One region of the Halomonas sp. XH26 genome, then DNA from elsewhere that is predicted to be linked to it. Evidence: predicted binding sites of a transcription regulator. Region 1 holds the regulator's gene; each other region holds the start of a gene.
What was found. Region 1 encodes FNR, which switches genes on or off when oxygen is low (the NO sensors DNR and NnrR bind a similar motif). Its sites were predicted from a motif close to TTGATNTANATCAA; they were not measured.

Region 1 (8,112 bases):
GTTGGCACTGTGTCGCAATGGAAAAACAACATTGCTAAATGGGTGAGTGCAAGAGATGGCGACAGCCTAATGAAGCTGGCGATTTTGCTGGATGCCCATGGTGTGGCTGGTAATCCGCAATTGCTAGACAGCGTGCGTGCAGAGCTGTTTGAACGCTGCTCACGGGATGAGCTATTGCTGTCTTACTTTGCGCGTGCTGCGCTGCGTTTCTCAACACCGCTAACGCTATTTGGCTCCTTAAAAAAGCCTCAGCATGGGATCGATATTAAAAAAGGCGGTATTTTCCCTATTGTTCATGGGGTGCGCACAATGGCCCTCGAGCGACGCATTAATGCCACTTCCACCTTAGATCGCCTGGACGCTTTAGCAGAAGATGGTCGTCTTGATCGCCGTTTTGCTGACGACCTGGGCGAGGCGCTGGCGCTGTTTACCGAACTACGTTTAAAGCAGCAGTTGCAGACAGCAGAAGCGTCGACTCAGCAGCGTAGTAACCGTGTTGTGGTGCAAGAACTCTCGTCCCTTGAGCGTGACCTGTTGCGTGAGGCGCTGCATATCGTAAAAGATTTTAAGCAGCGGCTCTCCCATCGTTATCATTTGGAGTATTCGTGAGCGGAATGCGCTTGTTAGACCGGCATATGTCACTGCTCAGTGGCTCGCTGCGTACATTAATGCAGCGCGAAAGCGACCGTCGACGTTGGGCAGATTCCCCCTACGCATGGCTGTTTCAGCCCTACATGGGGGAAGAAATGGTGGCGCTTGCCTGCCAGGTTAGCCCAGGCCAAGCGCCGGTGGTCAGCGTCGCTGCTGTTGTCTTAAGCCCAGGGAGAGTGCAGACCAGCCGAGCCTGGGTGGCTACCCTGGCAGAAGAGCAAGACAACAACGCCCCTGCATTGCGGCGACATCATCAGCTGTATGCGACGGACACGGTGCTGGCGCCTAACGCTGAGCATCTTGGGGCGCTAGCTGAATTCATCGGTAATCGGCCGCTAATTGGTTGGCAGTTAGGCCGCTCGGTGGAACACCTAAATCTTTTGTTTAAAGCCGGGTTGGGATTTGGTTTGCCCAATGCCCAGGTCGATGTTGGAAAGCTACACTATCGTCAGCTGCGTCGCTTACATCCACAGTGTGAGACGAGCGGCCGCCTAACCGAAGCGCTCGCTCGTTGGCAAATACCCGCTCTTCAATGGATGGGAGTGCTGGGGGATGCAACCGCAAGCGCGCTTTTATATCTGCGTTTGCAGCGCGAGATCGCCCAGCAGGGGTAGTCGTTACTACCCTCACGGGATGAATCCACGGGTTTATCTTGGGTGGACGTGGTGAGTCTTGTTAGAATGCCCGCTGCTTCTTCTACCATCGGCAGTGCCTACACCATGCTACAACCTGACTATTTTGACCCCGCAGCGCCTGATACTGTTTCTATTGACAGCCCTGCTGTTAATAGCGCACAGACACCATCCGAGCATCACGCCGCTAAACAAAAGCGTGAATTTAATAAGCTACAAAAGCGCTTACGGCGAGAGGTTGGTAACGCCATCATTGATTATCAAATGATTGGTGAAGGTGACAAGGTGATGGTGTGCCTGTCTGGCGGCAAAGATAGCTATACGATGCTGGAGATACTGCTTAACCTGCAGCGCAACGCGCCGGTTAACTTCTCTCTGGTCGCTGTCAATATGGATCAAAAACAGCCAGGCTTCCCGGAGCATGTGCTGCCCCAGTACCTAGATGAAGTGGGTGTCGAATACCACATTCTAGAGCGTGACACCTACTCGGTGGTGAAAGAGAAAACCCCAGAAGGAAAAACGACCTGCGCGCTCTGCTCACGACTAAGACGTGGCTCGCTCTATGGGTTTGCCGAGGAAATTGGGGCAACGAAAATTGCCCTAGGGCATCATCGTGAAGATATTTTAGAAACGTTATTTCTTAACATGTTCTTTGGTGGCACTTTGAAAGCAATGCCTCCCAAACTTTTATCTGACGATGGCAAGAATATTGTCATTCGCCCCCTTGCCTACTGCAAAGAGGCTGATATTGCAGAGTTTTCTCGGCTAATGGAATTCCCCATTATTCCCTGCAACTTATGTGGCTCTCAGCCCAATCTCCAGCGTCAAGTTGTCAAAGATATGTTGGCTGAGTGGGATAAAAAACATCCAGGACGCCTAGAAAGCATGTTTAAAGCGGTGACCAATGTAGCGCCTTCCCAGCTAGCAGACCGCCGTTTATTTGACTTTGCTGGCCTTGAAGCCAAACAAGCGGCGTTGATGGAAGGGCGTATTCAGGCGCTTAGCGTGGACTAGCCGACTGTTCTTCCTCTTCAGCTAGCGTGATGAGGCGCCGCATATCTAAAATATTAACCTCCCGCCCTGAAACAGCCACCACCTCTTGCTGTTGAAAGCGGCTAAGAATACGGCTGACCGTTTCTACCGCCAAGCCTAAGTAATTGCCAATGTCGGCGCGGGACATGGAGAGTCTGAAGCTATAAGGCGAGTATCCACGTCGACGAAAACGGTCTGAAAGGGTGACTAAAAAGCTGGCTAGTCGCTGATCGGCCGTTTTGCGCGATAGCAAGCGCATCATACGCCGGTCATCTCGCAATTCTTTGCTCATGCTCCGATAAAGCTGGCCACGTAGTTCGGGCAGTTCTTCGGAAAGCAGGTCCAAGCGGTCAAATGGGATTTCACACACCGTAGTGGTTTCCAGTGCAATGACGCTACCGGGGTAGTGCTCTTCGTCAATTCCATCTAATCCTACTAGTTCGCTGGGAAGGTAGAAATTTGTCAGCTGATCATTGCCGTTCCCTTCGCTGGTCACCTGTTTCAGGCTGCCTGAGCGGACGGCATACACACTGGTGAAGTGATCACCCTGGCGAAACAGGGGCTCGCCTTTTTTGAGCGGTGCGCGGCGGCGAATGATGGCATCAAACTGGCTCATGTCCTCAAGCTCTAAGGCGAGCGGTAGACACAACGAGCTTAGGCTACAGGTCTGACAGCGCGCCTCTTGCAGCAGTGAGCGTCGTTGGCTGGCGGGGTGTGGCATATCATTCTCCCTTTCTCGTTAGCCATCATAGGCCCAGAGGCAAGACGTCTCAAGAAGCTTATACAATCTTAGAGTAGCGCTGAGTAGGCTGATCAGCTAGGCGAGCATCAAAGGCCATCGCCAAATGGCGAATCAGCAGCCGTCCAGTGGGGGTGGCGCTAATAACTTGCTGATGGCGAGTGATTAAGCCGTCTTGCTCAGCTGTCTTCAATTGCTCAATTGCGGTGGAGAAATAGTCATTAGCATCGATGTGCCAACGCTTTCCAACTGCCGCTAGATCAATGTGCATGTCGCACATTAGCCGTTCAATCACGTCTCTTCGTATTAGGTCGTCCTTATTTAACCTTAATCCTTTGACGGTTGCCAGCTTACCTTGATCTAAGGCTGCTTCATATTGGTCAAGCTGAGTCGGGTTTTGTGCGTAAACGTCGTCAACCCGTGATATAGCGGATACGCCTAAGCCAACTAAATCGCACTGTGCATGGCTAGAGTAGCCCTGGAAATTGCGTTGTAAGGTGCCGTTGCGCTGTGCAATCGCCAGGCTATCGTCAGGTCGTGCAAAGTGATCCATGCCAATATGCACATAGCCTGCGTTAGTCAGCATTTCTATGGTGGTATGCAAAATAGCCAGCTTTTCATCAGCGCTGGGGAGGTCCGTTTCGTTAATGCGTCGTTGTGGCGCAAAGCGGGTGGGCATGTGCGCATAATTAAATACGGACAGCCGTGCAGGGTTGAGTTCGATGACTTGACTTAGCGTCTCAGCAAAGCTTTTTTCGGTTTGAAATGGCAGCCCATAAATTAAATCAAGATTGAGTGAGCGAAAACCAAGACGGTGTGCTTCTTCCATCAACGTTTCGGTGAGTACCCGGGGTTGTACTCGGTTGATGGCTTTTTGTACCTGCGGATTTAAATCCTGCACGCCAAGGCTTAGTCGATTAAAGCCGAGAGACTGTAGATGGCGCAACGTAAATACATCTGCTTCACGAGGATCTATTTCAATAGCGTAATCGCGATCGGCTGAGCTAGATAAACCAAAACGGGCATCTAGGCGGTCAATTAGGTCCCCCATCTGTGCCAAGGTTAGAAATGTGGGCGTACCACCACCCCAGTGTAACTGTTGCACCGGGCGTGAAGTGTCTAAATGGCGGGCAGTGAGCACCATTTCTCGATCTAGCCGAGAAAGGTAAGGTTCTGCAAGGGCGGTATTCTTCGTTGCGATTTTATTGCAAGCGCAGTAGAAGCAAATTTTTCGACAAAAGGGTACATGTACATACAGTGATAGCGGGCGGTGGCTCTCGTTACTGCGCGCTAGCGCCTGAGTAAAGTCATCGGCACTAAACTGCTCATGAAACGCTAGAGCTGTCGGGTAGGACGTGTAACGTGGGCCACTTTTGTCATAGCGACGCAGCAGCGTTTCATTCCAGGCATTAGCCCCAGACACATCAGTGTTGGTAGGTGAGAAGGCAGCAGTGGCATGAACGGGCATGGCGAGCGCTCCGAAGTGAGAAGTAAACAAAAGGAGTGACTGAGCGCCGTCGCTCAGTGTTCTCTCGGCATGCTACGTCGGTGTCACTTGGAATGCGTTGAGCTATATCAAACTATAGGAGGGTCTGACTAATGCGCTGTTAGAGGAATAAGCGTCCATAGCTGCCAAAGGGCGAAACTTATAATCGACAGTGCGGCGACGCTGCGAGTGGCAGGGTGGCGAATTAAATGGCTTAACTGCTGTGCTGCAAGTCCTGTTGCCAGCAGAGCAGGGAGTGTACCCAGGCCAAAAGCCCCCATTAGAAGCGCGCCATCGAGTGGGTCTGCAATCGCTAAGCTCCAGGCTAGCATGGAGTAAACCAGCCCACAGGGCAGCCAGCCCCACAGTGTCCCTAGGGCGAAGGCTTGAGGAAGATGGACGACAGGCATCAGGCGTCTTCCCACTGGCTCAATATATCGCCAAAGGTGCCTTCCCACCGCTTCTACTTTCAGCAGTCCTTTCCACCAGTTGGCGATATAGAGCGCCATTAAGATGAGCATCAATGCGGCGAAAGCCTGCAATGCAACACGTGCAGACGGAGAAAGTGAGATAAGTGTGCCAAGTGCAGCAACAATGGCACCCGCCACCATATAGCTGAGAATGCGTCCGGCGTTATAGCTAATCAGCAGCCCACCCATGCGGGCAGGGTGTCGCATGCTAGGCGGTACGGCAAAGGTCAGCGCGCTCATAATGCCGCCACACATGCCGATACAGTGGGCGCCGCCCATTAAGCCAAATACAAACGCGGCTAGCAGGGGCGGTAAATCAAGTCCCGTCGGATTCATGCGGGCGGCTCTTGGTTATCTTGAGAAGAAGAGCCGCTTTTTTTACGTGCGGCACGCTGCTCGGGAGTCAGGTCATTCTCATCATCGTCGAATAGAATGCGGTGGGCTGGGCCTTCCAAATCGTCAAACTGGTCGTGCTTCACGGCCCAGAAAAACGCCCACACCGCGAGGCCCAGAAGAGTGAGTGAAAGTGGAATCAGTAAGTATAAAATCGTCATGCCGTCACCGGTGTTGATAGGGCAATCTGAGGGGCGGGCGGGGTACGCCAGCGAGTAAGACGCAGCGCGTTACCTACCACAATCAGGGAGCTTAGCGACATGCCAATCGCAGCGAGCCAGGGGGGGATTAACCCCATTGCTGCTAAAGGCAGTGCCGAAAAGTTGTAGCAAACCGACCACATCATATTTTGGCGCATAATTCGGCGTGTGGCGCAGGAAATATCAATCGCCTCAAAAATACGCATTAGGCGTGGACTGAGCAATATCGCGTCGGCGCGGGTACGGGCGAGGTCTGTGGCGCCATTCATAGCAATGGCAACGTCAGCGCCAGCCAATACCGGCACATCATTGATACCGTCACCGATCATCACGACACGCTCACCGCTGGCTTGTAACTCACGTAGTCGTGCCAGCTTGCCCTCAGGCGATTTGCCAGCGTGCCACGTGGTAATATTGAGCTGTTCTGCCAAGCTCTCTACCGCTTCTTGCGTGTCACCAGAAAGTAGTTCTACTTCCAATCCACGGGCTTGAAGTGCGGCAACGGTTTGAGCCGCATCTTCACGAATGCCATCGTGTAGCTTGAACCAGGCACGTGGTGCGCTGTTTTCACTAAGTAAAAGCCACTGGCCGGTGCTTGGTGGAGGCAGTGTGGTTGTCGTCGCAAAATCAGGTTTGCCTAATCGCCATGTTGCGCCGTTTAAAGTGCCTTCTAGCCCGCTTCCAGTCACACTTTTGATGTTGCGTGCCTGCAGAGTGGCATCTCTAAATGGGCGAAAAGCTCTGGCTATGGGGTGTTCAGAGTGTGCCTCTAGCGCCGCCGCGATGGCTTGGGCATGCTCTTCACTGAGCGTCGTATCGCTGTGGGCGAGATGCTGTTGGTCAATAGGGTGCGTTTGGGTCAGCTGCATTTCGCCGCGGGTCAGCGTACCGGTCTTATCAAAGATCACGCGGGTGACGTTGGAGAGTGATTCGATCGCGTCAGCACGTGTAATTAGTACGCCTCGCTGGCGCAATTGGCCATGCCCTGCTGTCAGCGCAGTGGGGGTGGCCAGCGCCAGTGCACAAGGGCAAGTGACTACTAATACCGAGAGTAGTACCCATAGCACACGAGATGGATCAATAAACCACCATGCTACGGTGACACACGCGGTAACGATCAGCAGTCGTAATACAAACAGGTGCGCCATACGCGCCGCCATCTGGGCAAGTCGTGGGCGACTTGCAAAGGCGCGATCGGTTAAATCGACAATACCGGCCACTCTGGCGCTATTGCCAGCATGGGTTACCTTTATGATGAGCGGGTTTTCCATGTTTTGGCTGCCACCCACCACGCTTTCGCCTACCCGTCGAGTCACTGGCAAATACTCACCGGTCAGCATCGACTCATCAAGGCTGGATTCGCCGTCTTCGATAATGCCGTCAGCGGGAACGCCATGACCGGGCTTGATGAGCACGCGGTCGCCTTCTTTAAGTTCACTGGCAGGCAGAATGCGTTCACTGCCATCAGCTTCAAGGCGAATAGCGGACACCGGCAAAACGCCGCTCAGCGCATTGCCACTGTGGCCGCTGCGCCGCCTGGCCCTACCTTCTACATAACGGCCAAATAGCAAGAAGAAGGTAAACATGGCGACCGAGTCGAAATAAACATCGCCAACGTTAAACAGCACTGCATAACTGCTCGCCAAATAGGCGCCGCCAATGGCTAGCGAGACCGGCACATCCATGCCAAGAACGCCGGTTTTTAGATCACGCAATGCGTTACGGAAAAAAGGCTGCGCTGAGAAAAATACCACGGGCGTGGCTAGAGCAAACGATAGCCAGTGAAACAGAGCGTAAAAGTCTTCGCTAAGCTCACCTGGCCCCGATACATAAATGGGAATGGAGAACATCATGACCTGCATCATCCCGACAGCCGCGACAATCAGGCGTCGCACATTCATGCGTTCTTCATGTTGTAAGCGCGTTTGGGCTTGATCAGGTTCATAGGGCTGCGCATCGTAGCCAATGGCCGCTAGTTCAGCGAACAGCTGTGAGAGGTTGATGACGGCGGGGTCCCAGCTCACACGTAGGCGATGATGGGTAAGGTTGACCGCGCTAGAAGTAACGCCATCAAGTGCATTCAAACGGTGTTCAATGAGCCAGGCGCAGGCTGCACAGGTGATGCCGTCTATTGCTAGTGTGGCTCGTACTTGTCCTTCGTCACCCTCTGGGTGAACAAACTGCGCTTGCAGCCCTGGGTCATCAAATACCGACCAGGTTTCTGCTTTGGCAGCTTGGCGCTCGTCAGGGCGCTCTGGCATTTCTGTGCGATAGCGATAATAGCTCTCCAACCCGCCATCAACGATGGCGTGGGCGACGGCTTCGCAACCTGGGCAGCATAGTGGTTTGGATGTGTCGTCAATGTTAATTCGCCACGGTGCCCCTTCGGGCACCGGGTTGCCGCAGTGGTAGCAGCTAAGGGCGGTCGTGGTCATTCGTTCTCCGAGCGCCCGCCAGGTAGTAGTGCAATCGTGTTTTCGTCAGGAAAGCGTGCTTCTCCGATAAGGCG
Region 2 (8,112 bases), 1.9 Mb from region 1:
TAATGCCTGGCTTTGTTAGCGCGAGCAGGTCACGCCAACGGCTAGGCACCACCGTTAACCGATCATCATGTTGAGATGCAGATGCTGCATGATCCATAAAGAGCCCCCTACCACCAAGACAAGTATCGTCAGCGTGAAAACGAAAGACATCACGTTCCACCCTTCGTCGGCGTTGGTGTTCATATGCATAAACATGACCAGCTGAACCAAAATCTGCAGCACGGCTGTTACTGCGATAACGACCACCGTCGTGGCGATGCTTAGCGCACCGCTCATAACGACCGCGAATGGAATCACGGTTAGCACTAAAGATAGCAGAAGCCCAGTCACATACGATTTAACGCTGCCATGGGAAGAAGTTGAATTAGATGAAGAATGGCTCATCTCACAGCACTCCCATTAAATAAACGAACGAGAAAACACAGATCCAGACGATATCCAAAAAGTGCCAGAATAGGCTTAGGCACAGAATTCTGGGGCGAGTCATCGGTGTTAGCCCTTTGGTAGAAAGCTGCACCAACATGACGAGAATCCATACCAAACCAACGGTCACGTGCAGCCCGTGAGTGCCCACCAGGGTGAAAAACGACGAGAGAAACGCACTCTGATCGGGTCCATACCCTTGATGAATCAAGTGCTGGAACTCATAAACTTCCATACCAACAAACGCCGCGCCCAGCAGGAAAGTTATCGCTAACCATGCCTTTACCTGGCCAATGCGCTCAGCATTCATAGCCAACACGCCCATGCCGAAAGTAAAGCTACTAAATAGCAGCAAGAAGGTTTCGACTAGTACGAAAGGTAGCTCGAAAATATCTGCCGCCGTCGGGCCGCCCGCCGTGCCCTTCATGAGCACGGCGTAGGTAGCAAACAGTGACCCGAAGATCACCAGATCGCTCATTAGATAGACCCAAAAGCCAAATACTTTGGTGCCGCTGGCATCATGGTGTTCATGGGGCTCAGACGTTGCGCCATGATGTAGAGTATCGGTAGCCATTACGCTCGCGCCTCCGCATAGTTTGTCTGCTTACTATCAGTTGAGTCACTGGCGGGCGGTGCGGTTTTGCGCTGCTGGTGCTCACGCTCAATCCGCGCCACTTCTGCGGCGGGTACGTAGTAGTCGATATCATCGTTGAAAACACGCGCAAGGAAGCTGATGACTACGCCAAGCGCGCCCACCGCGGCTAGCCACCAGATGTGCCATACCAGTGCAAAACCAAGTACCAGGGCAAACAAGCTGATAATCGGCCCTGCCACGGTATTACGAGGCATGTGGATATCGGTATAAGGCGCTTCATCCAACTGCTCATTGCTACGCTGTTTTTGCGACCAGAAACTGTCGATATCGCCAACTTCAGGCAAACGGGCAAAGTTGTAGAACGGTGCAGGTGAGGAAGTTGACCACTCCAATGTACGGCCATCCCATGGGTCGCCAGTCACATCGGCATTCAGCTTGCGATCACGAATGCTCACCCAGAACTGAATAATGGTGCAGGCAATGCCCATCATGATGATGACGGCACCTACCCAGGCCAGGATCATCCACGACTGCCACTCTGGGTTGGCATAGGACTGCATGCGGCGCACCGCACCAAAGAAGCTCAACACATAGAGCGGCATAAAGGCGACATAGAAGCCAATAAACCAACACCAGAATGAACGCTTGCCCCACTTCTCGCTAAGCGTGAAACCGAATGCTTTGGGGAACCAGTACGTTAAGCCTGCCATCATGCCAAACACCACGCCACCAATAATCACGTTGTGGAAGTGGGCAATCACGAACAGGCTGTTATGCAGCACAAAGTTGGCCGCGGGTAGCGCCAGCATCACGCCGGTCATACCGCCTAAGGTGAAAGTAATAATAAAGCCTAAGGTCCATAGCACCGGCGAGGTCAGCTCCAGGCTGCCGCGGAAGATAGTGAACAGCCAGTTGAATACTTTCACCCCGGTAGGAATGGCAATAATCATCGTCATAATGCCGAAGAAGGCGTTGACGTTAGCGCCAGCCCCCATGGTGAAGAAGTGGTGCAACCAGACAATAAACGACAGCAGCGTGATCGCCACTGTGGCCCATACCATGGTGGTGTAACCAAACAAACGCTTGCGGGCGAAGGTCGCGATCACTTCAGAGAACACGCCAAAGGCTGGCAGGATCAGGATGTACACTTCCGGATGGCCCCAGGCCCAGATGAGGTTGACGTACATCATCATGTTGCCGCCAAAATCATTGGTGAAGAAGTGCATGCCGAAGTAGCGGTCTAGGGTTAACAGCGCGATAGTCGCGGTAAGAATCGGGAAAGAGGCAATAATCAGGACGTTGGCACAAAGCGATGTCCAAGTAAAAATAGGCATGCGAAACATAGTCATGCCTTTGGTGCGCATTTTCAGGATCGTGACAAAGAAATTAATCCCGGTGAGCGTCGTACCTATGCCGGATATTTGTAACGCCCATATCCAATAATCGACCCCCACACCAGGGCTAAACTCTATCCCCGAAAGCGGCGCGTAAGCGAGCCAACCCGTTTTGGCGAACTCTCCTACTACCAGGGAAATATTAACCAGAATCGCGGACACCGCGAACAGCCAAAAACTCAGGTTATTCAGGAAAGGAAAAGCAACGTCGCGGGCGCCAATTTGCAGCGGCACCACCAGATTCATCAAGCCGATGACCATGGGCATCGCAACGAAAAAGATCATAATCACGCCATGGGCGGTAAAGATCTGATCATAGTGTTCAGGAGGGAGGTAACCCGCGGCCCCGCCAGCAGCCATAGCCAACTGGGTACGCATCATAATGGCATCGGCAAAGCCGCGAAGCAGCATCACCAAGGCAACCACAAAATACATAATACCGAGCTTTTTGTGGTCAACGGAGGTAAACCACTCGCTCCACAGCCAGCCCCACTTTCGGTAATAGGTTAATGCGCCAATAAGCGCAGCACCGCCAATCGCCATCATGGCGGCAACGATCATGATGATCGGTTCGTGATACGGAATCGACTCTAACGTCAGTTTTCCAAACATGCTTAACCCCCCGCTTCAACGCTTGTGGGATGGCCGCTCATCGCGTGATCCTCACTAGCATGCTGATTGGTAACGTGGCCAAACGCGGCCTGATGATGGGTAGCGCCTGCGCTTTCTAGCTCGCCAGACTCGCCGTGGCTATCGTCAGTATCACTGACATCTTCAATGTGATTAGCATGGTCGCCATGACCACCGTGCCCGCTGCCACCGGTATGAAAGCTGGTCAGAATCGACGTATAGAGCGCCGGAGACACCTCAGAGAAGTACTCGACCGGGTGGTATTCACTCGGTTTGGCTAAATCGCTATAGCGTTCGGGATAGGACAGGGTTTCATTGGCAGCCCGCACGTTTTCAACCCACGTCTCAAAGTCTTCAGGGGTGGTAACGTGAGCATCGAAAGTCATTCCTGAGAAGCCCGCACCGCTGTAATTAGTGGAACGGCCTGGATAAACGCCGACGTCGTCTGCAATTAGATGAACATCGTTATCCATACCCGCCATGGCATAAATTTGGCTGCCTAAGCGCGGAATAAAGAACGCATTCATCACCGAGCCAGAGCTGACTCGAAAACGCACCGGCGTATCCACAGGAAAGGCAAGCTCGTTGACACTGGCAATGCCTTGTTCGGGGTAAATGAACAGCCATTTCCAGTCCAGCGCTACCACTTGAATTTCCATTGCAGCGGTATCGCTTTCGATGGGCTTATGGGGATCTAAACTATGAGAGGTTTTCCAGGTAAGAAACGCTAAGACAGCGATGATTAAACAGGGCACTGTCCATACCGCGACTTCAATCGCATTAGAGTGCGCCCAGTCGGGTAGGTATTTAGCAACATTGCGATTGCTGCGCCGATAACGCCAACCAAACAGCAGCGTCATCACTATCACCGGAATAACTACAATTAGCATCAGCCCAAATGAGGTCAGTATTAGCGAGCGTTGCTCAACGCCAATCTGCCCTTTGGGATCCAACAATGCAGAACTGCAGCCCGTTAACAACAGGCACAACATGACGAGCACGAATGTGCCTCGCCTGCGCCAGAGGGTATGTCGTTGCATGGTGTGATCTCGTCAGAGAGTTGTCCAAAACAGCGCGCTATTTGACCAGCTGAATAGCCAGCTAAATAGCTCGCTAACTAACACCCCATACTTTTCCCAGAACAGTGAGGTACGTATGCGTTGCTCCGGGAAAAATATGCGCTACCGAAGGGATTGGCAGCGAGTCATAGCCAGCACACGCCAAGCGCGCATAAACTAAGACTAAAGTATTTTCTATTGATCTGGATCAATCAGAAAGAGGCGCTTTGCCGCACCCTGAATGCTCAAAAATATGTTAAGCGACTGTCACACTGGGTGATGCATGAGGAAGGCAATCTTGTACTTTCGGTGCATGCTCATCGTCGGTCACGACAATATCGAAATCGGATAACGCGGCAAAATAGGCTGGGCGCACTAAGCCAAATTTGCTGGCATCAACAATCAACAGGCGCTGCATAGCCGTCGCAATGGCAGCCTGTTTTGGCGCCACCTCATGAAAATGGAAACAACTAACCCCACGTTCGCAGTCCACTCCTGCGGCAGAGATCAGTGCTTTATTAATGCCTAAACGCTCAATCGCAGCACGCATACCATCACTACCAAACGATTGTGACGAGGCATAAAACAGCCCCCCTAGCAGCACTAACCGCACATTAGGCAACGCGGCCACTGAGTTAGCCACGTTAAGGGCATACGTCACCACAGTCAGCTCGCGGAAATGGCTTAACTGACTAAGTAAAGGAATCAGTGTTGAACCGCAGTCAATGAATAGCGTATCGCCGTCTTCGATAAAGCTGGCAACTCGCTGACAGAGGCGGTGCTTAATCTGATAATGGCTCGCCTGTTGCTCAGTCAAGTCATACACCGGCGTTACGCCAGGATAGTTTGCCATGACCAAGCGACCGCCCAACAAGCTAATCGCCGAAGGCTGCGTAGTAACGTCCCGACGGATCGTCATTTCAGAAACACCGCACAGCTCAGCAGCATCGCGCAGATGCAATGTCCCCCCGCTGGCAAGCGCTTCTTGCAACATTGCCAAACGCTGAGCGCTTCGGTCATTCATGGCAAACCTCTCCTTTAATCCCAAGTTCAGGCGTTATTTGTTATCAGCGGTTAGTGGGTATCCAAGGCCTATGCTGAGCCAGCCCTCATTATATTTCCACTGTCAGACGCTGCTCTTCGACTATTTGAGAGTCATATCACATATACAGAGCGTTGATGGGGTAATACTTGCAAATCAACGTTAAAAAAATAACACTCAATGTTATAATTTTAACATCAACGCCAGCCCACACGACTCATAACAACCCTGTTGAGGCTTCCATGACTGCTCAAAACCCTTCTCGCTCTTCTTTCGTCACGCTTGGCGCTGGCGTTTTACTGGCTAGCTCTGCGCTGGTAACGCCAGCGTTAGCAAACGACACCCCCGCGTCACCAACGACGCCCCTTTGGTCGTTTGCCAACGTTTCGGTGAACTACTTGGATTGGTCTAACGGTACTGAAGCGCGTACCGCTAGTAACGCAGCAAAAAGCGACTTCACGTTTGTCGAAATCGAAGGCGGCGTAGGTTACAGCTGGGGCGAATTCTACGGTTTCTTCGATTTCGAGAACCCAACCAACGACCAGTTTGACGAATCAAGCGGTGGTAAAGACAACTTTCGTACCGCAGGCAAAATCACTTCGCATATTTATTTAGGCGACAGCCCGCTATCGATCTACGCGCACCTGTACGACTTCCGCGATTATGGTTTCAACGCTCGCGAGCAGGATCAAATTCTCGGCCTTGGCTACCGCACGACGTTCGACAACGGCCTATGGTTCAAACCGTTTATTGGCGCAGCACGTGTACAGAGCGACGGCTACACTGGCATGAACGGCTTTATGGCGGGTTGGGTAGCAGGTTATGACTTCTCAGCACTCAACCAGAACTTCAGTGTCACTAACTGGCATGAACAAACCTTTGGCCGTGACGACGAGTACCTGGAACAAAACTACGTGGGCGGTAAAGCGGGCAGCGTGGGCACCAACGGCGCGCTTAGCTTGTGGTGGCATCCTTCTGAGCTGATTACCACCGGCGTGCAGTATCGCTACTCAGATAATAAGCTGGGTACCCCGAACGCTTACCAAAATGCGATGATTTACTCAGTAAAATTAAACTTACTGTAATCGCTTCACTTCACACGCTCGGAAGGTACCCACATGACTCTCATCATGAGCTTGGTAGGCATGGTTACGCTGGTAACCATCGCACTTATCTTCTCTTACGACCGTAAATCAATTCGGCTGCGCACCGTGCTTGGCGCGTTTGCCATCCAGGCGGGTATTGGTGCATTTGTACTTTATGTGCCCTTTGGCCAAGCAGTCCTGCAAGCCATTTCGTCCGGCGTTAGCCAAGTACTGGTCTACGCCAATGACGGCATTGGCTTTCTGTTTGGCGGCTTAGCCGATGTCGATAACGTCGGCTTTGTTTTTGCCATAAAAGTACTGCCAGTGATTATCTTTTTTTCGTCACTCATCGCGGTACTTTACTACATAGGCATTATGCAGTGGGTCATTCGGATTTTAGGCGGCGCGCTGCAAAAAGCACTCGGCACTTCTCGCACCGAATCGCTTTCTGCCACGGCAAATATCTTTGTTGGCCAAACCGAAGCGCCGCTGGTGGTACGTCCGTTTATCGCTCGCATGACGCCTTCTCAGCTATTTGCAGTGATGTGTGGTGGCCTGGCATCGGTGGCTGGTTCGGTACTGGCGGGCTACGCCGCCTTGGGTATTCCGATGGAATACTTGGTCGCCGCTTCGTTTATGGCGGCACCGGGTGGCCTACTGTTCGCCAAATTAATCATGCCTGAAACTCAAGACGCGACCGATAGCGACAGCGTTTCTAAAGTAGAAGAAGAGCTTAAAGAGCAGGAAGACAAACCCGCCAACGTATTGGATGCAGCAGCAGCGGGCGCTACGTCAGGCATGAAACTTGCCGCCAACGTCGGTGCCATGCTGCTCGCGTTTATTGCACTTATTGCCCTGATTAACGGTATTCTAGGCGGCATTGGCGGTTGGTTTGGCTTTGAATCGCTCAGCCTTGAACTGATTCTCGGCTGGCTATTTTCACCGCTTGCCTTCTTACTTGGCGTCCCTTGGGAAGAAGCCACCCTGGCGGGTTCGTTTATCGGTCAAAAACTGGTGGTGAATGAGTTTGTGGCCTTTATCAACTTGGCTCCCTACATTGATGGAGAACAGGTGGTGGCCGCCACGGGTCAAATGATGACTCCACACACCATGGCGATTCTTTCCTTTGCGTTATGTGGCTTTGCCAACCTGTCATCCATTGCTATTTTGCTAGGCGGCTTAGGCAGCATTGCCCCTACACGCCGTAAAGAGATTGCCCGTTTTGGCGTGAAGGCCGTATTGGCCGGTACACTCTCTAACCTAATGTCGGCCTCAATTGCAGGCTTCTTTATTGCGTTGAGTAGCGCCACGGCTTAACGCAGCGAGCACGACACTTTGCAACGGGCGCTGCTGTTTTCACGCAGGGCCCGTTTTGTCTTTTATTAATTTACGAGAATTCCATGACTGCGACTGCCTCCTCTCAGCACACTCAAGCCCAACTTACCCAAGCTGCCCGTCAAGCACTCACCCTCATGGATCTAACGAGCCTGAACGACAGCGACACCGATAGCACGATTGAAGCGCTCTGCCAGCAACTTAAAACACCCTTTGGCAACCCAGCAGCGGTATGCGTTTATCCGCAATTTGTGGTTACCGCGCAGCGGGCACTAACCGCTCACAAGCTCAATGACCACGTTAAAATTGCCACGGTTACCAACTTTCCTGACGGTGGTGACGACGTCATGGGCGCTGCCCGTGAAACCCGCGACGCTGTCGCTTCCGGTGCCGATGAAGTCGATGTGGTCTTCCCCTACCGCGCATTGATGGCAGGCGATGAAGCAATCGGCCTAGAGCTAGTCGAAATGTGTAAAGCCGCTTGCGCTGGTCAAGCACGCTTAAAAGTCATCATTGAATCGGGCGTGCTCAAAGATCCCGCGCTTATCAA
Region 3 (8,112 bases), 430 kb from region 1:
CCAGCCAGCAGGTTAAGCATTTGCACGCCAAAGGCGGCGTAAAAGCCATTGCCTGACATCATGCCACCGTGGCAGTTAACGGCGGCTTTTCTGCCATGGCTAGCATAACGTTGGGCAAGCTCGATAATCGTTGCCTTGGGAATACCGCAATGTTCAGCGTACGTTTCTAGGTCGTACTCATTGGCGGATTCACGCAGTAGCGCAAGGCTGGTTTTGACGGTGACGGTGGTGCCGTCGGCAAGCTCCACTGGGCGTTCGGCAAACAGGTCGGCGGTCATTACCTCTTCGCTTAGTGCAAGGTCGCCCCCTGACACCACGACGGGTAGGTCGGCATCGCTACCTGGCTCGGCAAAACCAAGGTCGCTGGCGCGCAAAAAGTAGCCTCGGCGCGGGTGCTCGAAGGTATCAATCACTAAATGGGTGGCATTGGAGTGGGTGGTTTCGCCCGCTGCATCGGCGGCGGCTTGACCGGGTAATTCAAGAAATTCCTGCGCATAGCCGTCGTTATCCAGTAGCCACTGAATAAGCGCCATGGCAAAGGCGCTATCGGTGCCAGGGCGGATCGGTACCCAGCGGTTGTTGTCCGCGGCATGGGAAGTAGCAGCATTAAGCGCGGGGTCCACCACCACATATTCCAGCGTGCCGGCGGCGCGTGCCTGTGCAAGCAAGCGGCCCTGGCGTTTAAACGGGTTGCCTGCCTGGCTGGGCGCGCAGCCGATATACATGATAAAGCGTGCGTTCTGTATATCTGGCTTTACGTGAGCGTTAGTGACAATGTTGTTCATCACTGCCCCAGAACCCATGCGGAACGCTAGGCCACAGTAAGCGCCATGGTGGCCATAGTTGCGGGTCGCAAAAGCGTTCAAGGTGAAGCGTTTAAGTAAATCCGAGCGCCCGTAGTCGGTGGCTTCCATGACCATCAGTTGATTAGCCTTGGGGCCGTACTCAGGGTTGTCGGGGGCAATCAGCGTGTCGTGGTCGCGAATGTCACGTAGGCCGTCTACCTGACCTTCACCGAACAGATCGCCTCCTTCGCAAATTTCCTCGATAAGTTGCTCAAACGATATTTTTTGCCACTCGCGACTGCCTCGTTCACCGACCCGTTTAAGGCAGTGATCAATACGGAACGGGTTGGTGATCTGGCTCATCATTGCGTTGCCACGGGCACATGCGGTAGAGCGGTTAACTTGCCCTTGTTCTTGGTAAGCACTCACGCTGCGTAATGCATCTGCCACCGATGTGCGCATTGGCAAATGGTCATCGGCAGAAAGTGGATGATAGGGGTTGCCAGCTACTCGCAGCACTTCGCCGCGAGTGTCATCGACCCGCACGCGCACACCGCACTGGGTGGTGCAGCCGTAGCAAATAGTGAAAGCGACCCGTTGATCGGGGGTGAGCTTTAGTTCGCCGGTCGCTAAATCGACACGATATTCAGGCGTTAGCGAATTGCCATGAATATTATGCTGCGGTTTTTCACCTGCGCTGCCGGTAATGCCTTTGGCCATTTTAGCCAACGGGTCGGCGTAGCCCACGGCAAAGGTAGCAGCACCACCAGCGGCAGCTGCACCTTTTAGAAAGCGACGGCGTGAGGGATCTTGAGCAGACTTAGCCATGACTAGGCGCTCCTTTGTTAGCAGTGAGTGGGGCGCGAGATGCAGCTTGGTCGTTGCCTGGTAGCTGACTGCCTTGTTGGGCCTGTCGCCATGGAATAAATAGCTCGATCAGTAAAATGGCCGCCAGCCACAGCCCGAAAGTGCCGACAATGCCTAAGATGCCGGAAGAGCCAGCAGGGATACCGTAGTGATGGAAACCTGCGCTGTTACGGGCTACATGTTGAACATCCATCAGCACTACCCAACGGAACATCCAGCCCATGTGGATAGCCACCAGGCCTAGCAACCATGCCCAGGCAAACAGTTCTGGTTGGCGTTGAGCCGAACGCGTTAACAGAAATACCACGCTGGCAAATAGCGCAACGCCGGTAAGGCCACCCCAAAGTGCGGTACTGCGCCAAGAGGGGCTGAAACGGACAGATTCCAATGCCGCCGCCACTGAGCCAACGTGGGCATTCAAGCCATCTAACAACCAACTGAGCGCGATAAGCCCCGCTAGCGCACAGAAGGCTAGCAGGACATAGAGCATCTGCCGGGTGGCGTCGGGCGCGCAGATTCTGCTTACGCGGTTGAGGACCAGTATTAACCCAGCGGCGGCAATAAATCCGCTCGCTACCAGCATGGGCGGTAGCCAAATTGTGTTCCATAAGGGGCGAGCTTTGACGATAGCTAACTCCGCTCCGGTGTAGAGCATAATGCCGCTTGAGAGCATCAGCGCGGCCAACCCCACCAGGGCAACCAGTGCTTTGGGTGTTGCACCACTGCCCATGCTCAGCCACTTGGCGATCAACCCGCTGAACCCCGCTGCCTGTTGCCGAGCTTGCAGTGCGGGACGCCAAGCCAGCCAGGCGAAGCCTAAAACGCTGATCAGATACAGCGGCAGTACCACACTGCCAATCGACATCCACGAATGCGTATTGGCGTAGGCGTAGAAATGCCAAAAGCGCAGTGGCTGGTGTAGATCTGCCAATAAGGCCACCGGTGCGACTAACGTTGTGCTGACGCAGGCGATGAGCGCTAGACGTGCTGTAGGCAACCAGGATTGCTTGCCAAACACTAGTGCGGGCGCCGCCAGCCAAAGGCTTGCATAGGAGACCGCGATCATAAAAAAGTACTGAACTGCCCAGGGATACCAGGCGATGTCATAGCGTGGGGCGAGTAGTTCAATGGTGGAATTCATAGCCCATCTCCTGGCCGTGGGGGTCGAGCACTTCAAGCGCCACGGGTTCTGCCACGGGGCGCGTGGTGAAGCGCTCATCCATGCCGAGGTAGAACACCTGTGGGAACGTATTTTTTTCTGGCTGAAGCACCATGAGTGCGTCGCGGTGCTCGTTGATCAGACGGCTGATTTGGCTGTCTGGATTGCGCATATCGCCAATAATGCGGGCGCCGCCCACGCAGCTTTCAACGCAGGCAGGCAGTAGCCCTGCTTCTAAACGGTGAGCACAGAAGGTGCATTTGTCGGCAGTTTGAGTGCGCTCATTAATAAAGCGGGCATCGTAGGGGCAGGCATTGACGCAGTAAGCACAGCCGACACAGCGGTCGCTATCTACGACAACGATGCCATCTTGCTGTTGATAGGTCGCCTCAACGGGACAAACCGGCACACAGGGTGGATTTTCGCAGTGGTTGCATAGCCGCGGCAGCATAAACGTCGCCAGTTCACCACTTTCTTGGTGGTGCACTTCGTACTGAGAGACGGTGGTTCGAAATTGGCCAAGCGGTGCAGCATTCTCGATATGACACGACACCGTGCAGGCCTGGCAGCCGATGCATTGGCGAAGGTCGATTAGCATGCCGTAGCGTTTGCTAGGGTCGCCCTCGCGGCGGTCAGGCTGCTGATTAATGCCTGCTTGGGCAAGGCTGGCTGGGGCAAGGCTGGATAGCGGGACTAGCGCAGCGCCCGCGCTTAGTCGGGCCAACTGGCCTAGCAACGACCGACGTACGGCGTCCATAACGCCTCCTTAGCTGATAAAGATGTCGCTGATAGAAACAAGCCGTTGTTTCACAGCGAATGATCTGGATACGCTAAGGTTACGCCTTTGGTATTATAAAAAGTTGATACGTGTCAATGAGTTAGTGATGGTTTCTTAATGCTCCCTTAATCTTGAAACGCTAATTGGCTGTTTTAAAACAAAAACAGGCCTGCCCAGCGGGCAAGCCTGTTAGCAAACAAAAGGGATGAATGATTACGTTAGGTAGCAACTATTGCTATGGCGTCTCCAGCTCTAACGTGCGACGCAAGACATTGAGTTCATCAACATCTAGGTGCTCTAGCCTTCCGGCGAGCAGGTCGCTGATCTTTTGTACTGGAAGCCCAGCCCGGCGGGCTATTTCGCGGCTTCCCAGATCTGATACGGCGATCAGGCGGGTAATGATACGCATGAGGCGCGTACGTTTTTCTAAATCCCTGACATCGAGGTCAGGGCTGCTTCGCGGAGGATCTAGCGTTTCTGCGTGAGCAGTTGAGTATGCCGTACTCATGGGACTCCATCAGTCTGAAATGACAAACACACAATGCCGCCAAGTCGCGCGCATTTCAATGCTACTTTGATTAAAAATTCGATCTATTTACAAACGCGCTCTAAGCGACTAGCTCTGGTAGACTATGCGCCTTCTAATTTCCTGGTGAGCCGCTTGCGGCACACGGCACATTAAACGCTTGATTGCTTTAGTAGGCCCTTTGGCCGAGGAGTTTTTGCATGTCAAACAGCGCACCCAAAGTGGGCGTGATCATGGGGTCAAAATCTGATTGGCCCGTCATGGAACACGCGGTGGCGATGTTAGAGCGGCTGGGCGTCCCTTATGAGACTCGCGTCGTCTCCGCTCATCGTACCCCTGACTTGTTGTTTGATTATGCTAAAAGCGCCGCTGAACGTGGCCTGCAAGTAATTGTAGCAGGAGCGGGCGGTGCCGCCCATTTGCCCGGCATGGTGGCTTCCCAAACGGCGTTGCCGGTTCTGGGCGTGCCAGTAGAATCCAAAGCGCTTAAAGGCTTGGATTCATTGCTTTCAATTGCGCAGATGCCTGGTGGAATCGCTGTTGGCACACTGGCGATTGGTAAAGCAGGGGCGACCAATGCAGGCCTGTTGGCAGCACAGATTGTCGGTTTGCAAGACACCACCGTGCGTGAAGCGGTCGAGGCTTTCCGCGCTGAGCAAACTCAAATGGTGCTGGATAACCCAGACCCTCGCCCCGATGCGGAAGCGAAATAAGGAATCCCGGCCATGAATTCTGGTATCTCAAAGAACATCGGTGTGCTAGGTGCAGGCCAGCTTGGTCGCATGCTGGCATTGGCTGGCTACCCGCTAGGTAATCGCTTCACCTTTTTAGACACGACCGGCAACCCGAGTGCGGGCATTGGCGACGTGGTTATCGATCCCAACAACCAGCATTTGGCAGAATTTCTCGATAAGGTCGATGTAGTAACCTATGAATTTGAGCATCTGCCCGTAGCGCTGGTTGAGCAAATTGAGCAGCACAAGCCCGTTTACCCAGGAAGCCGCGCAATTGCGGTGTGCCAAAACCGTGTTGAAGAGAAAGCCTTATTCGACCGCTTAGGTATTCCTACACCGGCTTACCGCGTCGTTGAGAGTGCCGAACAGCTTGAAGCGGCAGCGAATGAATTGGGCTGCCCGGTGGTCGCCAAGTCAGTGACAGAGGGGTATGACGGTAAAGGGCAGGCGGTGCTGAAAGCGCCAGAGCAAGCTGAAGCGGCCTGGAAGAGCATTGGTCACCGTCAGCTGATCGTTGAAGCGTTTGTCGATTTTGTACGGGAAGTCTCGATGATTGCCGTGCGCGGTCGTGATGGGGATGTGGTGTTTTATCCCATGGCGGAAAATCAGCATGTAGACGGCATTTTGCGCTATTCCGTTGCGCCGCTACCGGATTTGGCTGCCAGCGTTCAAGAGACAGCCGACAGCTACATTCGCATGCTGTTAGATGAGCTTGATTATGTTGGCGTGATGGCGTTGGAACTGTTCCAAACGCGGGATGGTAGCCTGTTGGCTAACGAGATGGCTCCACGCGTGCATAATTCTGGCCACTGGACCATGGACGGTGCGGTCACTAGCCAGTTTGAAAACCATCTACGCGCTGTGCAAGGCCTACCGCTCGGCAGCACCCAAGCTATTGCGCCTACTTGCATGGTGAACGTCATTGGCCAGGAAGGTGACAATGCCGCGATGTTGGCGATTGGCAATACTCACCTGCATCGCTATGACAAAGAAGAGCGTGCAGGGCGTAAGCTGGCGCATGTCAATGTCGTCGCTGACACGCATGCCGAGCTGCTTGAAAAAGTGCGTGCTTGCCAGGCATTACTACCTGATGCACCACCGGTGGCGTGGAGTTTCGAACGCTCACTGTAAAGTTGATGGATTATCACTACGAAGCCGCCTGATTAGGGCGGCTTCGTTGTTGATTACCCCGCCAGTTGGCCGCTAAGCAATAGCCACAGCGCAATTAAAGCAAAGTGTCCTGGATACCAAGCAAGCCATAGACGGCGTGGCATGGCCAGGGCTACGGGTGGTACGCGTTGGGCAACGCCTGCTGCCAGCATCAATACCACCACGCAAGTGCCAACGGTAAACGACTTTGCCATGTCTGAAGCATTCATTTGACCAGCTATCCAAAGTGCGGGAAACGCGGCTAAACCTGCCCACAAGCGCGATTTTAGTGCGTCGCGGGTTTCGTTAAGTGCCTGCATGGCGAACATTAATAGCGGAATCAGTAGCAAACCGTTATGGCCGTACTCCACCCAGAAGCCCAACAAATACCAAACGGTTACGCCTACCGCTGCTCCAAGCATTAGCCATGCTAACCCTAGCGTCTGCTGTTGATAGTGCTGCCAACCTTGGCGAACCAGCGCCCCCAGCGCTAGTCCACAAGCAAGCGTGAAGCAGACGTTAAGAATAAAATCGTCAGACGCGCGTGGCATCAGCATATAAGGCAACTGAGCCACTAAACCAATGATCAGTATGCGGCGCGAGTAGCGTAGTGGGTTGCGGGTATTAAACAGCCCGTGCCAGGCTACCATTGCCGCAAACAGGGGAAAGGCGATACGGCCAATGGACGAGCCTGCCCAACTTAAATCCCAGTCACCCGGCAACACATAGCGAGTAAGGTGATCCACGGTCATGGTGAATAGCGCCAGCCATTGCCCCCAGGCGGTCCAATGAGAAGAGGGGCGCGCATTGTAAGCCGCCTCGGTGGAGACGTTTGCATTGGTTTGTTCAGCCATGAGACTTCCTTGTGAGTTTCCTTACTGGATTACAGACTCGATTTGGCTGAGCAAGTTCGGTACTAGTTTAAGTACTCGTTTAAGTACTGGGGTGGCAGAGCGTTTCAGCTAAATGGCCGGTGAAACTCTCCAAGGCCCGCCTCGTTCAGATGTTCTACGGTTATCGTTTCTGCCTTCCCGTCCACGCCCATGGTGAATTCGACCTGCGAAACCGAGCCCTCTGGTTGGTTCTCTGTCACCGGGAAGGCGACAAAGCGGTCGCCGTCCCAGTGGGTCAACCGCAGGCGCTGTGGTGCGGGGCCAACCTCGAGCACCAAGCCGTCAGCGGTCTCACGTACCTCAGCCGCCCCGAAATAGGCATTGTCATAGTCCCCAGTATAAGCTTCGGCAGGCCGGGCTTCGGTGGGCTCAGCCGGAGGTGTCACGCCCACCAGATCCCCGACCGGGGCCGAGAGCGGTGCGATGCGCGGCCCGTAGGCCGCTAGCCAGTCGCGTTGTTCCACACCAAACTCTGCGCGATCAAGAAAGCTGGCAGTCAATGCCTCGGGGAGGCCGGTGGGGCTGGCATTGGTCAGCACGATGATCCCAAGCCCTAGGTCTGGCAGCATCGAATAGGAGGTCGCCGCACCAAGGGCGAAGGCCCCCGAATGGCTCAGCACAACGCGCCCGGTGGGGCGCACGCCGACACCAAAGCCGTAGCCATAGGCGCCAGCCCTATCGGCCGCGTCACTGGGGTGGCCGCTGATGGCATGCGGCGAAAGCGCGGGCACGAGAGCTTCGGGCGCAATCAGTTGCTGCCCTTCAAAACGCCCGCTGGAGAGCACCAGTTTCATCCATTTCGCCATGTCTCGAGCGCTGGAACTCACCCCGCCCGCTGGACTTTGCGCATCGGGCTGGCGCAGATCTGCCACTCTGAAGCCGTTGGCATCCGGCACATGGCTTGCCGCGCGATTATCGCGCGCCATGTAATCCGAGTGGCGCGAACTGGTCACCTCCATGCCGAGCGGACCATAGAGTGCCTCTTCCGAGAGCGTTGACCAGTCCTTGCCGGTTGCGGTGGCTACCGCCTCTGCCGCAGCGGTCAAGCCGAAGTTCGTATAGGCGTAATCGGCCCTGAACTGCCCCATGGGAAGCTGCGTCAGCCGCTCCAGCACCGCGCGACGGTCATAGCCTACATCCTCGAGATCATCACCAGCGTGATCCGGCAGGCCCGAGCGGTGCGCATAGAGATCCCCGATGGTGACATGACTGCTGACCCAC
Region 4 (8,112 bases), 540 kb from region 1:
CAAGGGGTCGAGAGTCGCAGTGTCGATACGCGTAGCGGGCTGATTCATCAGGGTCTCCGGTCAAGCAAATTGTTATTGGGCTAACGTTTTATGAGTGAGCCATGGTTAGGGTAACGATTTGATTAATGGTTTGAATAATGGGCCTATAAGCGCTCGATGATCAGAGCAATGCCCTGTCCGACACCGATACACATGGTGCATAGTGCAAAGCGTCCTTGCCGACGTTCGAGCTCATGCAGTGCCGTGGTGACCAACCGAGCGCCGCTCATACCCAGCGGATGTCCGAGTGCAATGGCGCCCCCATTGGGATTAACATGTTCGGCATCATCGCTAAGGCCCAAGTCGCGCATGACTGCCAACGCCTGAGCAGCAAAGGCTTCATTGAGTTCGATCACGTCCATTTGGTCGAGGGTAAGCCCGGTCTGGGCAAGCACCTTGCGAGTGGCGGGAGAGGGGCCGAACCCCATAATGCGCGGTTCCACACCAGCGGTGGCCATACCCACCACACGAGCGCGTGGCGTGAGGCTGAAACGTTCAGCCTGCTCGGCAGATGCCAACAGCAGCGCACAGGCGCCATCGTTAACCCCCGATGCATTACCTGCTGTTACGCTGCCGCCTTCGCGGAAAGGCGTGGGTAGCTTGGCAAGCTGCTCGGCGGTTGTGGTAGCGCGCGGGTGCTCATCGGTATCCACCACCAGCGGGTCTTGTTTGCGGCGGGGGATTTCGACCGGAACAATCTCTTCGGCCAAGCGGCCAGCCTCGATAGCGGCGGCGGTACGCTGCTGGCTGCGCAGGGCGAAGGCGTCCTGGTCTTCCCGGGAAATGCCAAATTGTTCAGCCACGTTTTCAGCGGTTTCGGGCATTGAGTCCACGCCAAACTGAGCTTTCATGGCGCGATTGATAAAGCGCCAGCCGATGGTGGTGTCGAAAATATCGGCTTGGCGTGAGAAGGCTTGTTCGGCCTTGCCCATCACGAAGGGTGCCCGGGACATCGACTCCACCCCTCCGGCGATCATCAACCCTGCTTCGCCGGTCTTAATTGTGCGGGCGGCATTGCCTATTGCATCCATACCAGACCCGCAAAGCCGGTTAATGGTGGTGCCGGGCACCTCGACCGGCAGCCCGGCCAGCAGCGCGGACATGCGCGCCACGTTACGGTTATCTTCACCCGCCTGGTTGGCGCAGCCGTAAAAGATATCGTCAATCAGCGACCAATCGACACCTGGGTTGCGTTCCCTCAGGGTGCGCATGGGAATGGCCCCCAGGTCATCGGCACGCATACCCGAAAGCGCGCCGCCGTAGCGACCTATTGGGGTGCGAATGGCATCAATAATCAGCGCGTCTTTCATCGGTTATCTCCAGCAGCAGTATTTTCTGCGTCAGTGTCTTCCAAGCGGCGTACGCTGCCGCGAATTTTGTAGGAACGCCCGCGGAACAAGGCAACGGTATCGCCGTGCTGATTGCGCAGCGTGATGTCATAAATGCCGGTGCGCCCACGGCGGCTGCGCTCTTCGGCGGTGGCGGTCAGTTCGTCACCTAGCTGGCCAGGGCCGAGATAGTCGATGCTGCAGCCTGAGGCTACCGTGGCCTCATCGTAGCTGTTGCAGGCAAACGCAAAGGCGGAATCGGCCAGGGCAAACAGAAACCCGCCATGGCAGTTGCCGTGACCCTGCACCATATCCTGGCGCACGGTCATGGTCAGTTCTGCAAAGCCGGGGGCGACACGGGTAATGCGCATGCCCAACCCTTGGCTGGCATGGTCACGGGCAAACATTGCCTCGGCACAGGCTTCCGCCAGTTGCTGTGGGGTCAGTTGGGAATCACTCATGAAAGCTTTCCTCGCTCAGGGCGTTGCGACGCAGCAGGAACGAGCTGCGATAACGCTCTTCGCCGTAACTCTGCTGTAGATGCGTAAGGGTGCGGTGAACGAAGGGCAGACCCAGTGAGTCTGCCCAGGCCAAGGGGCCGCGGGGATAGTTGACGCCAGCCTGCATGGCCAGGTCGCCATCCTTGGCACTGCAGACACCCTGAAGTACGGCATCGGCAGCTTCATTGGCGAGCATGGCTACGGTGCGCAGTACCACCAGTCCCGGGGTGTCGGTTAGCCAGGCCACGTCCATTCCCATGTGCTGGAAGAATGCCGTTGCTAGTTGGCGGGCCTCGGGCGATGCCGTGTGACTGGCAGCAAGCGCGATGGCGCTAGCGTTGCGGTAGTCCAGGCATAGATCGAACAGTACCAGAGCATCGAGCCCTTCATTGACCGCACGTTCAGCGGCGCAACGACCGTCGCTGAGGGCCAGTACTAGGTCGCCTAGGTATAGGCGAGGGGAGCCGTCTTGCTGTAGCGATTCACGGTACACCACGTTGAGACCAGCTTTTTGAGCGCGTTCCAGCAGTGGCGCGAGAGTGCTGTTGGCACCCTGTACGACAAGTGCTGGTAGCTCCGTATTTGCTGGTTCGGCAAAGGTAGGCTGTGGCTTAGCAGCGCTTTCAGCGTAGTCAAAGAAGCCCTTGCCAGACTTACGTCCCAGGCGCCCGGCTTCCACCAACGCTTGCTGTACTAAGGAGGGCTCGAAACGGGTATCGCCGTAGTAAGCGTCAAACACCGAGCGGGTCACCGCGTAGTTAACGTCATGACCGATCAGATCCATCAGCTCGAAAGGCCCCATGCGGAACCCACCAGCTTGACGCAGCAATGCATCGATAGTGGCGGCATCGCTGGCACCTTCCTGCAGCAGGCGTAGGCCTTCGGCATAAAATGGCCGTGCCACGCGATTAACAATGAACCCAGGAGTGGAGCTGGCGTGCACCGCGACCTTGCCCCAGGCAACGGCGGTGTCATAAAGGGTGTCGGCAACCTCGGTGGTGGTGGCTAGGCCAGACACCACTTCCACCAGTTTCATGATCGGTGCGGGGTTAAAGAAGTGCAGCCCCGCCATGCGCTCAGGACGCTCAAGATTCGCAGCAATAGAAGTGATCGACAGTGACGAAGTGTTGCTGGCGAGCAAGGTGTCCGGCGAACACAAAGCTTCTAGCTGGGCGAACACCTGACGTTTGATCTCAAGGTTTTCGACAATAGCTTCGATAACCAAATGACTGTCGGCCAAGGCATCGATAGCATCGGCAGGCTGTAGGCGAGCAATAATGTTATCCACGTCCCCTTGGATCATCTTACCCTTGGCAACACGCTTTTCCAGCTGACGGCGAATGTTATCGATGCCTGCTTTGGCGGCACCCGGCTGGTTGTCGTGCAGAATGACCGAGTGGCCAGCCTGGGCGGCAACCTGAGCAATACCGGCGCCCATGGCACCTGCGCCAATCACACCAATAACGGCAGACGTGGGAAGGGCTGGCATATCACTCTCCCTTGAAGGTGGGGCGACGTTTCTCGATAAAAGCGCTGACGCCTTCGCGGTAATCTTCCGTGCGTCCGGCAAGGCGCTGCAGGTCGCGTTCCAGGTCGAGCTGCTCGTTGAAACTGTTATCGCTGCTGGCGTGCAGGGCACGTTTGATAAGCGCCAAGCCGCGCGTTGGTTGAGTGGCCAAGTGGCGAGCCATGTTCATGGCTTCTTCCTGAAGCGCCTCATCATCGACGCAGCGCCAGATCATGCCCCACTGTTCGGCAGTCTCGGCGGGCAGCTTGTCGCCAAGCATGGCTAGACCCTTGGCACGCGCCATACCCACCAGATTAGGCAGTGTCCAGGTGCCGCCAGAGTCGGGAATTAATCCAATCTTGCAGAAGGCCTGAATGAAGCTTGCCGAACGAGCAGCCAATACGATGTCGCAGGCCAGGGCGATGTTGGCACCGGCTCCTGCCGCCACACCATTCACCGCACAAATGGTTGGGAACGGCATGTCTTTAAGAGCGCGCAACATAGGGTTGTAGCGTTTTTCAAGCGACTCGCCGAGGTCGGGGGCTTGTTCGCCGGGCGCAACGCTGCGGTCGGAAAGATCCTGACCAGCGCAGAAGCCGCGGCCGTTACCGGTCAATAACAAAGCGCGAACGCTTGAGTCCTGGCGCACGGCTTTTAGCGCCTTGCGCATCTCGGCATGCATCTCTGTATTGAAGCTGTTCAGGCTGTCGGGGCGGTTTAGCGTAATACAGGCAACGCCATCTTCCACGGTGTACAGCAGGGGCGCTTGGCTCATGGGTAATATCCTTGTGTCAGTGCCCTTGAAAAGTGGCAGGTCGTTTTTCTTGGAAGGCGCGAATGCCCTCTTCGCGGTCGGCGGTGCCCGCCAATAAGGTGAACGCATGGCGTTCAAAGCGCAGGCCAGTGGCTAGGTCGGTATCCATCGCCTTGTGTAACGACTCCCTTGCTAAGCGCACGGCCAGCGGTGCCTTGGCGGCAATGCGCGTTGCAATGGCCATGGCGCGCTCAAGGGTTAATTCGGGCTGGGTAATCTCGCTAATCAGGCCTGCTTCAAGGGCGCGGCGAGCAGAAATTGGCTCGCCAGTTAGCACCATTTGGGTAGCCAGTGATTTACCCACCGCTCTAAGCAGACGCTGGGTACCACCAGCACCGGGCATGATGCCCAGATTGATTTCAGGCTGGCCGAACAGGGCACTTTCACCGGCAATAATGATGTCGGCATGCATTGCTAGCTCACAGCCACCGCCCAAGGCGTAGCCGTTAACGGCAGCAATGATTGGTTTGCGGAAACGCGTAATGGTGGCCCAGTGGTGCTGGCGAGGATCTTCCAGCATGCCGACTAGGTCACGTTCAGCCATTTCATTAATATCCGCACCGGCGGCGAATGCTTTCGCACTTCCGGTGATCACCACGGCGCGAACGTTGTCGTCACTATCGGCGCTGTTCAGGGTGTCGGCGAGTTCGCCAAGCAGCTGGGTATTCAGCGCATTCAGTGCTTCAGGGCGATTCAGCGTGATGCATAAAACGCCTTCCAGGGGCGGAGTTATTTTTAGAGTAGTGGGCATTGTTACCTCAGTTCGGCCTGTGGCGCACAGGATGAATATCTGCCGAGTATAGGTTTATTTTGATACACATCAATATTGTTTGACTGTTTTTAGTGTGTCACTTGTTGGTGTTTTTGATAATTTATGTCTTGTTAACAATGACTTGTATGTATTTATAGCGAGTAAGTGATAGTTATTAGACCATGGTATGAAAGGTGGAAAGTTGGCCCGAAAAGTGATCTTTAGCCCGTATATATCGAGTTTATTGATCGTGGTGGGCTAATTCTTAAGCAAGCGGTGCCAGGGAAAGCGTTTGATGTTTTGTTACGGGAAAGATAGTCTTTGTTCTTATAACGTATCAAGAAAATAAGTGAGTGCAGGAGCGCCCCATGACGCAATCAGCGCAGCAGATGTTTGACCTTCACCGTGACATTCTTGACCAGGCTGTCGGCGCCATCTCTAGCCGTAATTTTTGGACGCCCTACCCAGAAAGTATGCGCAAATACCCCGAAGATGCCGTTAAAGCGGCACCATCGAGATTTGAGTCACTGCTTAATCAACCATTTACGCTGAATAGTGTTGGCAGCACTCACCACGTGGGCGGCGAAGTCTCACCTTATGGTTTTGAACTCGGCATTACTTATAACCAGCCAAGCCCCGACGAGCTGATAGTGGCCATGCAAGTAGCAATGCGTGACTGGCGAGATGCTGGGGCGCAAGCGCGCGTGGGGGTGTGTTTGGAAGTCCTGTCGCGCCTTAATGCCATGAGCCCGGAGATCGCCCAGGCGGTGATGCATACTAGTGGTCAGGGGCCGTTGATGGCGTTTCAGGCAGGTGGGCCGCATGCTCAGGATCGCGGCCTTGAAGCCGTGGCCTATGCTTGGCAAGCGATGGCGCAGATTCCTGCTACCGCACAGTGGGTTAAGCCCCAGGGCAAGCATGATCCCATTGTCATGGATAAGCGTTTTCACATCGTGCCACGTGGCATCTCGTTGGTGGTGGCCTGCTCTACTTTTCCCACCTGGAATACTTATCCTGGCTTGTTTGCCAGTCTGGCGACGGGCAACCCCGTCATTCTTAAGCCGCATCCTGGCGCTATTTTGCCTGTGGCGATGACCGCACGGGTTGTTCAACAGGTACTGGAGGAAGCGGGCTTTGACCCTTGTCTGGTTAGCTTGGTACCCGACACTGTCGATGCGCCGCTGACGAAAACGCTGGCGCTTGACCCTGCGGTAAAGCTGATCGATTTCACTGGCTCCAATACCTTTGGCGATTGGCTAATAGATAACGCCACTCAGGCTCAGGTGTTTGCTGAGAAAGCCGGTGTCAACACGGTCATTATCGACAGCGTGGATAACCTTAAAGCGGTCACGGCGAATCTTGCCTTCTCGCTGAGCCTTTATTCCGGGCAGATGTGCACGACCCCTCAGGCTATTTATGTACCCAAAAACGGTATTGAAACAGCGGATGGCCATTTGAGTTTTGACGACGTGGCGGCAGCGCTTGCGAAAGCTGTACAGGCATTTCTGAGTGACAATGACCGCGCCTGCACGGTGTTAGGTGCCCTGCAGTCAGTAGACACGCAAGCACGGATTGATGCGTGCCGTGGCTTGGGCGAAATAGTCCTGGATAGCGAGTCACGAAAACACGCCCAATACTCTGACGCCCGCATTCACACGCCGCTTATCCTCAAGGTAGATGCAGCACAGAAGGCTACCTATGGTGAGGAACGCTTCGGCCCCATCAGCTTTGTTATCGCGACTGAGAACACCGCGCATAGCATTGAACTGGCCCGTGACGTGATCCGGGAAAAGGGCGCGATAACCCTAGGTGGCTATACGACTGATGAGGCAGTGGCCGAGCAGTTCGAAGAGCTGGCGATGGAAGTGGCGACGCCGCTTTCGTTGAACCTGGATGGGGGGATATTCGTCAACCAGTCGGCTGCTTTCAGTGACTTTCACGCCACAGGCGGTAATCTGGCAGCTAATGCCTCGCTATGTAATCAAGCCTTTGTTGCCAGTCGCTTTGTGGTGGTGCAAAGCCGTCGCCACGGCCAACCGAACTAACGGAGAACGTGATGCCTTACTATCGACTTGAAGGGGTGACGCCAGTGGTGCACCCGACCGCTTATGTCCACCCGACCGCAGTGCTCATCGGGGATGTGATTGTTGGCCCCAATTGTTACGTTGGCCCCGGCGCGGTGATGCGCGGTGACTTCGGCCGACTGGTGCTGGAAGAGGGTGCGAACCTGCAGGATACCTGCGTCATGCACGGCTTTCCGGGCTGTGTCACTAAGGTTGAGAAAGATGGCCATATCGGCCACGGCGCGGTTTTGCATGGCTGCGTGGTTGGGCGTGATGCCATGGTCGGCATGAACGCTGTAGTGATGGATGGTGCTCACATAGCGGAGCGCTCTATTGTTGCGGCAGCAGCATTCGTCAAGGCAGGCTTCGAGTGTGAGCCACAGTCGCTGGTGATGGGGGCTCCTGCAAAGGTTAAACGCCCGCTGAGTGATGAGGAGTTTGCTTGGAAGCAGCAGGGTACTCAAGAGTATCAGCGTTTAGTGACCCGTTGCCGTGACAGCTTGGAACCTTGTGAACCGCTGGCAGAGCTCGATGCTGACCGGCCAACCTTGCTAGCCGGTGATACACAACCTAAGCAGCAGAGCATAGCGTAGCAAGGCGATACTTATAGTATGGCTCGCTACCACCGCGCCCCCTGGCGAGCCATCCCCCACCCAACCACAGGTTGGTAGCCTCAAGTGGTCTTTGTAGTCGCCCCATCCCCCCCCTTTCCTTCCTGAGCGCCAAGTCTCAAACCTGAGTCGACCGAAACTCCAGGTGCCGTCACGGTCAATGATGATCAAATTTGAAGAGGCAAAGTGTTTCAAGTCCATACGCAACTGTTGCAAGTTGGGGCACCGATTGCTGCCGGTTGATTGAAAATCTAAAAAAACTCAGATAAGTAAATAACTTTAACTACATGAATAAAAAGAAATAGTTGATAGTCGGCGCGGTCAATGCAAGTTGAATGGTACTGGCACACACCTTCTATGTTCGTCCGCGAAGAGAACCGCAGGTGAACATAACGACAACAATAATGCGTGGAGAACCCTCCGTGATGAGACATGCACTTCCTACAGGGCTCTGTAGCCTAGCCCTGCTGCTGCCTACCGGCGCCGTCTTGGCCTCTGC

Region 2: the regulator FNR is predicted to act here: its motif matches at 4,299-4,312, upstream of cyoA (ubiquinol oxidase subunit II).
Region 3: the regulator FNR is predicted to act here: its motif matches at 3,672-3,685, upstream of dsrO (sulfate reduction electron transfer complex DsrMKJOP subunit DsrO).
Region 4: the regulator FNR is predicted to act here: its motif matches at 4,999-5,012, upstream of paaF (2,3-dehydroadipyl-CoA hydratase PaaF).

What each region holds. Positions count from the first base shown of each region.
Region 1 is NZ_CP071889.1:3,179,078-3,187,189, reverse strand. Features, by position in the region: gene J4377_RS14650 (putative nucleotidyltransferase substrate binding domain-containing protein) at 1-609, shown strand, start outside; gene J4377_RS14645 (DNA polymerase III subunit epsilon) at 615-1,265, shown strand; gene ttcA (tRNA 2-thiocytidine(32) synthetase TtcA) at 1,332-2,297, shown strand; gene fnr (fumarate/nitrate reduction transcriptional regulator Fnr) at 2,284-3,036, opposite strand; gene hemN (oxygen-independent coproporphyrinogen III oxidase) at 3,095-4,522, opposite strand; gene J4377_RS14625 (sulfite exporter TauE/SafE family protein) at 4,651-5,346, opposite strand; gene ccoS (cbb3-type cytochrome oxidase assembly protein CcoS) at 5,343-5,564, opposite strand; gene J4377_RS14615 (heavy metal translocating P-type ATPase) at 5,561-8,038, opposite strand; gene J4377_RS14610 (FixH family protein) at 8,035-8,112, opposite strand, start outside.
Region 2 is NZ_CP071889.1:993,447-1,001,558, reverse strand. Features, by position in the region: gene cyoE (heme o synthase) at 1-97, opposite strand, end outside; gene cyoD (cytochrome o ubiquinol oxidase subunit IV) at 55-384, opposite strand; gene cyoC (cytochrome o ubiquinol oxidase subunit III) at 386-997, opposite strand; gene cyoB (cytochrome o ubiquinol oxidase subunit I) at 997-3,024, opposite strand; gene cyoA (ubiquinol oxidase subunit II) at 3,027-4,082, opposite strand; gene J4377_RS04580 (DeoR/GlpR family DNA-binding transcription regulator) at 4,357-5,124, opposite strand; gene J4377_RS04575 (outer membrane protein OmpK) at 5,385-6,227, shown strand; gene J4377_RS04570 (NupC/NupG family nucleoside CNT transporter) at 6,261-7,544, shown strand; gene deoC (deoxyribose-phosphate aldolase) at 7,628-8,112, shown strand, end outside.
Region 3 is NZ_CP071889.1:2,747,826-2,755,937, reverse strand. Features, by position in the region: gene J4377_RS12600 (molybdopterin dinucleotide binding domain-containing protein) at 1-1,613, opposite strand, end outside; gene nrfD (NrfD/PsrC family molybdoenzyme membrane anchor subunit) at 1,606-2,793, opposite strand; gene dsrO (sulfate reduction electron transfer complex DsrMKJOP subunit DsrO) at 2,777-3,568, opposite strand; gene J4377_RS12585 (XRE family transcriptional regulator) at 3,825-4,097, opposite strand; gene purE (5-(carboxyamino)imidazole ribonucleotide mutase) at 4,316-4,828, shown strand; gene J4377_RS12575 (5-(carboxyamino)imidazole ribonucleotide synthase) at 4,841-5,980, shown strand; gene J4377_RS12570 (TraX family protein) at 6,034-6,852, opposite strand; gene J4377_RS12565 (serine hydrolase) at 6,957-8,112, opposite strand, start outside.
Region 4 is NZ_CP071889.1:3,716,045-3,724,156, reverse strand. Features, by position in the region: gene paaK (phenylacetate--CoA ligase PaaK) at 1-48, opposite strand, end outside; gene pcaF (3-oxoadipyl-CoA thiolase) at 144-1,349, opposite strand; gene paaI (hydroxyphenylacetyl-CoA thioesterase PaaI) at 1,346-1,828, opposite strand; gene paaH (3-hydroxyacyl-CoA dehydrogenase PaaH) at 1,821-3,356, opposite strand; gene paaG (2-(1,2-epoxy-1,2-dihydrophenyl)acetyl-CoA isomerase PaaG) at 3,358-4,149, opposite strand; gene paaF (2,3-dehydroadipyl-CoA hydratase PaaF) at 4,166-4,939, opposite strand; gene paaN (phenylacetic acid degradation protein PaaN) at 5,308-6,984, shown strand; gene paaY (phenylacetic acid degradation protein PaaY) at 6,996-7,595, shown strand; gene peaA (quinohemoprotein amine dehydrogenase subunit alpha) at 8,039-8,112, shown strand, end outside.